One region of the Streptomyces rubradiris genome, then DNA from elsewhere that is predicted to be linked to it. Evidence: riboswitches for the same ligand, from Rfam matches in the RefSeq annotation. Region 1 holds a riboswitch; the other holds the start of a gene.

Region 1 (3,401 bases):
GGAGCAGCCGGAAGCCGCGGAGCGGCACTGGCGGGCCGGGCAGGATGTGCGGCACGCCGAGTACGGGCCCGGCTGGGTGCAGGGGAGCGGGCTGGGGAGGGTGACGGTACGGTTCGAGACGCCTCAGTCGGAACCGGGGCGTGTGCGGACGTTTTTCGCCGACGATCCCGCGCTGGCGTCTGCGGATCCGTTGCCGTTGGTCGCGGCCCTTTCCCACCCGCCCGCCCGTCCCGGGACCCCGCCCGACAGCGGCCGACACGGGGCTCCGCCCCGGACCCCGGAAGAGTGCCGGGGCCGGGAGGAGTCCCGGGGCCGGGAGGGGTCCCGGGACCGGGAAGACTCCGGCGGGCAGGACGAGTCCCTTGCCCTGAATGGGGTCCGGGTCCTCGGCGAGTCCCCCGCCCCCGAGGACGGCCGTGCCCCTGACGGCGTCCGTGCGCTCGAAAAGGGCCGCGTCCCAGGAGAGAGCGGTGATCGGGGGAGGCGCCCCGTGCTGGGAGCGGACCGGGCTCGGCAAGGTGCTCGGGATAGGGAGGAGGGGCGTGGGTGGGAGGGGCCGGGGGGTCAGGTTTCCTCCGAGCCCGCCAGTCTGCCGAAGTCGTGGTCCGGGAGCGGGGGAGGGGAGGCCGTGTCGAGACCGTAGTGGTGGTAGAGCTGGAGTTCCTGCTCGGGAGAGAGGTGGCGGCCCACGCCGAAGCCGGGGGCGTCCTTGATCAGGGCGCGGTCGTAGGGGACGCGCAGGGTGCCGTCGACGAGTTCGCTGGGTTCCAGGGGCACGAAGGCGTCCCGGGAGAACAGGCCGGTGCGTATGGCCGCCCACTCGGGCACGCCGGTCGCGTCGTCCAGGTACACCTCGTCGATGGTGCCGATCTTGGTGCCCTTGCGGTCGAACGCCTTGCGGCCGATCAGGCTGCGCGGATCGATGTCGGTCTGCACGGTCCCTCTCCCTCCACGTGGTCGCAACTCATCCGTAAGCACTACGAAAGAGCACATTGGAGGAGGCGGCCACTCGAAGGCTGCCCCATTGACCTCGCTGGTAGGCTGACAGCGGCTGCTGACCCCGCGCGGGAGAGTCCTCCGACCACCTCGGGGGCGCCGAAGGAGCAACTCCTCCCCGGAATCTCTCAGGCTCACGTACCGCACGGACGAGGTCACTCTGGAAAGCAGGGCGGGCGTCGACGGCTCCTGCCCTCACCGACGGTGAAAGCCGGCGCCCGCGGGCGTCCGGTGAAGCTCTCAGGTGCAGATGACAGAGGGGGAGGCCGTCGGGGTACCCGCGCCGGGGTGCCCCTCGCAGGTCGCGTCAGACCAGGAGGCCTCCGCAATGACCGCCCATCGCATTCCGCTCTCCGAACTCGAAGCGGGCACCCCGTTCGAGCAGCGCCACATCGGACCCGACCAGGAGGCGCGGGCCAAGATGCTCGCGCAGGTCGGATACGGCTCGCTGGACGAGCTGACCGCCGCCGCGGTCCCGGATGTGATCAAGAACGCCGACTCCCTGGACCTGCCGGGCGCCCGCACCGAGGCCGAGGTGCTCGCCGAACTGCGCTCGCTCGCCGACCGCAACCAGGTCCTGCGCTCCATGATCGGCCTGGGCTACTACGGCACCTTCACCCCGCCCGTCATCCTGCGCAACGTGATGGAGAACCCCGCCTGGTACACGGCCTACACGCCGTACCAGCCGGAGATCTCCCAGGGCCGTCTGGAGGCCCTGCTGAACTTCCAGACGATGGTCGCCGAGCTGACCGGGCTGCCCACCTCCGGCGCCTCCCTGCTGGACGAGGGCACGGCCGCCGCCGAGGCGATGGCCCTGTCCCGGCGTATGGGCAAGAACAAGAAGGGCCTGTTCCTGGTCGACGCGGACACGCTGCCGCAGACCATCGCCGTGATCGAGACCCGCGCCGAGCCGACCGGCGTGGAGGTCGTCGTCGCCGACCTGTCCGCAGGCATTCCGGCGGAGATCGCCGAGCGCGAGATCAACGGCGTGCTGCTCCAGTACCCGGGCGCCTCCGGTGCCGTACGGGACCTCAAGCCCGTCATCGACCAGGCGCACGAGCTGGGCGCCCTGGTGACGGTGGCCGCCGACCTGCTCGCCCTGACCCTGCTGACCTCGCCGGGCGAGCTGGGCGCGGACATCGCCGTGGGCACCACCCAGCGCTTCGGCGTGCCCATGGGCTTCGGCGGTCCGCACGCCGGCTACATGGCCGTACACGAGAAGTTCGCGCGCAGCCTGCCCGGCCGCTTGGTCGGCGTCTCCGTCGACGCCGACGGCCACAAGGCCTACCGGCTCGCACTGCAGACCCGTGAGCAGCACATCCGCCGTGAGAAGGCCACCAGCAACATCTGTACCGCACAGGTGCTGCTCGCCGTCATGGCCGGCATGTACGCCGTCTACCACGGGCCCGAGGGCCTGAGGACCATCGCGCGGCGCACGCACCGCTACGCCACCCTCCTCGCCGAGGGCCTGAAGGCCGCCGGTGTCGAGATCGTCCACGGCGCCTTCTTCGACACGGTCACCGCGCGCGTGCCCGGCAACGCCGCCGGGATCGCCGCCGCCGCCCGGGACAAGGGCGTCAACCTGCGGCTGGTCGACGCCGACCACGTCTCCATGGCCTGCGACGAGACCACCGACCGGGCCGGGCTGGACGCTGTCTGGTCCGCCTTCGGCGTCGACGCCGACATCGAGGCGCTGGACGCGACCGCCGAGGACGCCCTGCCCGAGGCGCTGCTGCGCACCGACGACTACCTCACCCACCCGGTCTTCCACCAGCACCGCTCCGAGACCGCCATGCTGCGCTACCTGCGCAGGCTCGCCGACCGCGACTACGCGCTCGACCGCGGCATGATCCCGCTGGGCTCCTGCACCATGAAGCTCAACGCGACCACGGAGATGGAGCCGGTCACCTGGCCCGAGTTCGGGCAGCTGCACCCCTTCGCGCCCGCCGAGCAGGCGCAGGGCTACCTCACCCTCATCCGCGAGCTGGAGGACCGTCTCGCCGAGGTCACCGGCTACGACAAGGTCTCCCTCCAGCCGAACGCCGGCTCCCAGGGCGAGCTGGCCGGTCTGCTCGCCGTCCGCGGCTACCACCGCGCCAACGGCGACGACCGGCGCACCGTCTGCCTGATCCCGTCCTCCGCGCACGGCACCAACGCCGCCAGCGCCGTGATGGCCGGCATGAAGGTCGTCGTCGTCAAGACCGCCGAGGACGGCGAGATCGACGTCGAGGACCTGCGCGCCAAGATCGAGCAGCACCGCGACGAGCTGGCCGTGCTGATGATCACCTACCCGTCCACGCACGGCGTGTTCGAGGAGCACGTCGCCGACATCTGCGCCCAGGTCCACGAGGCCGGCGGTCAGGTGTACGTCGACGGCGCCAACCTCAACGCGCTCGTCGGCCTCG
Region 2 (3,401 bases), on a different contig from region 1:
AGCTCGGCCACGGCCTGGGGCGGCAGCGGTATGCCGACCACGCCCTCGGGATTGACGGCGATGCCCACCTGCGGGGGCAGGCCGCGGGCGAACTCCACCGCCGGGGCGATGGTGTACGACATGTGGGAGCCGGCCACCTGGCGCAGCTGTTCCTCGGAGCTGAACACCGGGACGTACGCCTGGCCGTCGATGTCGAGCGTCGGCAGGTCCAGCGGGCCGCTGTCCGGGCCCCCGCCGTTCGGCAGCGGGATCCACAGGAAGCTGCGGCCGAGGACCTCGACGATCCGGCCGCCCGCCGCGGGGATGCCGAGGGAGGCCGACAACACCTCCTCCAGCTCGTTGCCGGGCCAACCGCCGTGCGGGTGCGGGTGCGCCTGTGCCGGGAAGTCCGCCGGGAAGTCCATGTGCCTACCGCCTGCTGGGAACCACTGCTGTGACCATGAAGGCTAGCGGGTGGCGCTGACAGTGCCTCACCGCGTGAAGCCGACGCGGGCGAGGACGTCCGCCGCGTCCCGGTCCAGCAGCACCGCCGCACCGCAGCCGCCCGGCAGCCGCCCCTTCTCCACCGCGCGCAGCAGCCGGGCGGTGGCGCGGCGGTGGCGGCGGAAGGCGTAGCGGGAGACGCCCCGGCCGCGCTCGCGCTGGCCCTGCCGGGCGGTCTCGGGGCTGACGTCGAGGAGGAGCAGGTGCAGGGTGCCGCCCCGGCGCCGGGCCGCGCGGGCCAGCCAGGCGCGCACCCACGGCTGGGTGCCGCAGTCGTGCACGACAAGCCCCTCCCCGGTGCGCAGGGCCCTGCACAGTCCGGCGTAGTGGGCGAGGCGGACCAGGGGGCGGTAGAGCGCGTACGGCAGGAAGCCGGGGACGCGGGCCTGCCAGCGGTCCCGGGTGTCCTGGGAGTCGACGCGGCCGCCGGTGACCGCGCGGCGCATCAGGGTGGACTTGCCACTGCCGGGCAAGCCGGTGACGACCACCAGGTCACGGGGGCCGAAGAGCAGGGCGTGCGGGCTGCGGCCGGCCCGGTCGCGCAGGTCGCGGACGACCGGCGCGGGGCGGTCCGCGCCGCGTTCGCGGACCGCCGCGGCGGGCTGTCCCGGCACCGCGAGGCCGGCGTGGGCGGCGTAGGCCGAGGTCCTGTTCACCGTGATCGTCCTCCCGAGGGCTCGATCGGTCCCATGCCCGTTCTCTGTAAAGGGAAGGTAATGGAGAACGGTCGGCGGTTCGTGTGCTTACGGCCACAGGTCGGTCACAAGCGGCACGCTCTGGATGGCCGGGGTGTGGCGTGCAATGATGAGCCCGCCAACTGCATACCGGCCGTTTGAATCCGCGCGGGAGAGTCCCCGGGCCCCCTCGGGGCCGCCTGGGGCGCCGAAGGAGCAAGTCCCTCCCTTGAATCTCTCAGGCCCCGTTACCGCGCGGGCGAGGCACATCTGAAAAGCGGGCCGCCGCCGCCGGCGGCTCCACCCAAGGTGCAAGCCGTGATCGTCCCCGTGGCGGTGGCGGCGAACCTCTCAGGTTCCGATGACAGATGGGGAGGAACGTTCCTCGCCCGTCCTTTGCCCTGGGAGACGACCGACCGATGAGCAGTACCGAACTCCGTCATACCGCGCTCGACGCCGTGCACCGCTCGCTGGGCGCGACGATGACCGACTTCGCCGGCTGGGACATGCCCCTGCGCTACGGCTCCGAGCGCGACGAGCACCTCGCCGTGCGCACCCGGGCCGGTCTGTTCGACCTGTCCCACATGGGCGAGATCACCGTGACCGGCGCCGAGGCCGCCGCCTTCCTGAACCACGCCCTGGTCGGCAACATCGCCTCGGTCGGCGTCGGCCGCGCCCGCTACACCATGATCTGCCAGGCCGACGGCGGCATCCTGGACGACCTGATCGTCTACCGGCTGGCCGAGACCGAGTACATGGTCGTGGCCAACGCCTCCAACGCCCAGGTGGTGCTGGACGCCCTCACCGAGCGCGCGGCCGGCTTCGCCGCCGAGGTCCGCGACGACCGGGACGCCTACGCGCTGATCGCCGTGCAGGGCCCCGAGTCCCCCGGCATCCTGAAGTCGCTCACCGACGCCGACCTGGACGGCCTGAAGTACTACGCCGGGCTGCCCGGCACGGTCGCCGGCGTCCCGGCGCTGATCGCCCGTACGGGGTACACCGGCGAGGACGGCTTCGAGCTGTTCGTGAAGCCGGAGCACGCCGTGGCGCTGTGGCAGGCGCTCACCGAGGCCGGCGAGGGCGTCGGACTGGTCCCGTGCGGGCTGTCCTGCCGGGACACGCTGCGCCTGGAGGCGGGCATGCCGCTGTACGGGCACGAGCTGAGCACTTCCCTGACCCCCTTCGACGCCGGGCTGGGCCGCGTGGTCAAGTTCGACAAGGAGGGCGACTTCGTGGGCCGCGCGGCGCTGGCCGAGGCCGCCGGGCGGGCCGCGCAGAACCCGCCCCGGGTGCTGGTCGGGCTGGTCGCCGAGGGCCGCCGGGTGCCGCGCGCCGGGTACGCCGTGGTGGCCGGCGGCGAGGTGATCGGCGAGGTCACCTCGGGCGCCCCCTCCCCCACCCTGGGCAAGCCGATCGCCATGGCCTACGTCGACGCGGCGCACGCCGCGCCGGGCACCGAAGGCGTCGGCGTGGACATCCGGGGCACCCACGAGCCGTACCAGGTCGTGGCGCTGCCGTTCTACAAGCGCCAGAAGTAACCGCCGCCCGCGCCCGCACCGGCCCGGGACCCCGGCCCGAGGGCGGCGCGTGAGCCTGCGCACATTCGCCCGCTCACCAGCGGTTTCCCCAGTCCCCCCGTCATCACCACTCCCGCGCGTACAGGAGAATTCAGGCCATGAGCAACCCCCAGCAGCTGCGCTACAGCAAGGAGCACGAGTGGCTGTCGGACGCCCAGGACGGCGTCTCGACGGTCGGCATCACGGAGCACGCGGCCAACGCGCTCGGCGATGTCGTCTTCGTCCAGCTCCCCGAGGCCGGCTCCACGGTGACCGCGGGCGAGACCTGCGGCGAGCTGGAGTCCACGAAGTCGGTCTCCGACCTGTACTCGCCGGTCACCGGTGAGGTCACCGAGGTCAACGAGGACGTCGTCAACGACCCGTCGCTGGTGAACTCGGCCCCCTTCGAGGGCGGCTGGCTGTTCAAGGTACGCGTCACCGAGGAGCCGGCCGAGCTGCTCTCCGCCGACGAGTACACCGCCTTCACCGCCGGCTGAGGAGTCGTAGCCCCATGACTGTCCTGAACACGCCCCTGCACGAGCTGGACCCGGAGATCGCCGCCGCGGTCGACGCCGAGCTGAGCCGCCAGCAGTCGACGCTGGAGATGATCGCCTCCGAGAACTTCGCGCCGCTCGCGGTGATGGAGGCGCAGGGTTCGGTCCTCACCAACAAGTACGCCGAGGGCTAC

The links. A riboswitch is a leader RNA that binds a small molecule or an ion and turns the genes downstream of it on or off. The one in region 1 is predicted to bind glycine.
Region 2: linked by a shared signal. The riboswitch ahead of gcvT (glycine cleavage system aminomethyltransferase GcvT) and the one ahead of gcvP (aminomethyl-transferring glycine dehydrogenase) in region 1 are both predicted to bind glycine.

The regions. Positions count from the first base shown of each region.
Region 1 is NZ_BNEA01000001.1:928,504-931,904, reverse strand. It holds partial or broken gene Srubr_RS04385 (DNA polymerase IV) at 1-244, shown strand, start outside; gene Srubr_RS04380 (PRC-barrel domain-containing protein) at 565-936, opposite strand; glycine riboswitch at 1,056-1,150, shown strand; gene gcvP (aminomethyl-transferring glycine dehydrogenase) at 1,325-3,401, shown strand, end outside.
Region 2 is NZ_BNEA01000015.1:2,573,940-2,577,340, forward strand. It holds gene Srubr_RS24470 (enhanced serine sensitivity protein SseB) at 1-404, opposite strand, end outside; gene Srubr_RS24475 (AAA family ATPase) at 471-1,139, opposite strand; glycine riboswitch at 1,317-1,421, shown strand; glycine riboswitch at 1,422-1,535, shown strand; gene gcvT (glycine cleavage system aminomethyltransferase GcvT) at 1,577-2,695, shown strand; gene gcvH (glycine cleavage system protein GcvH) at 2,833-3,210, shown strand; gene glyA (serine hydroxymethyltransferase) at 3,225-3,401, shown strand, end outside.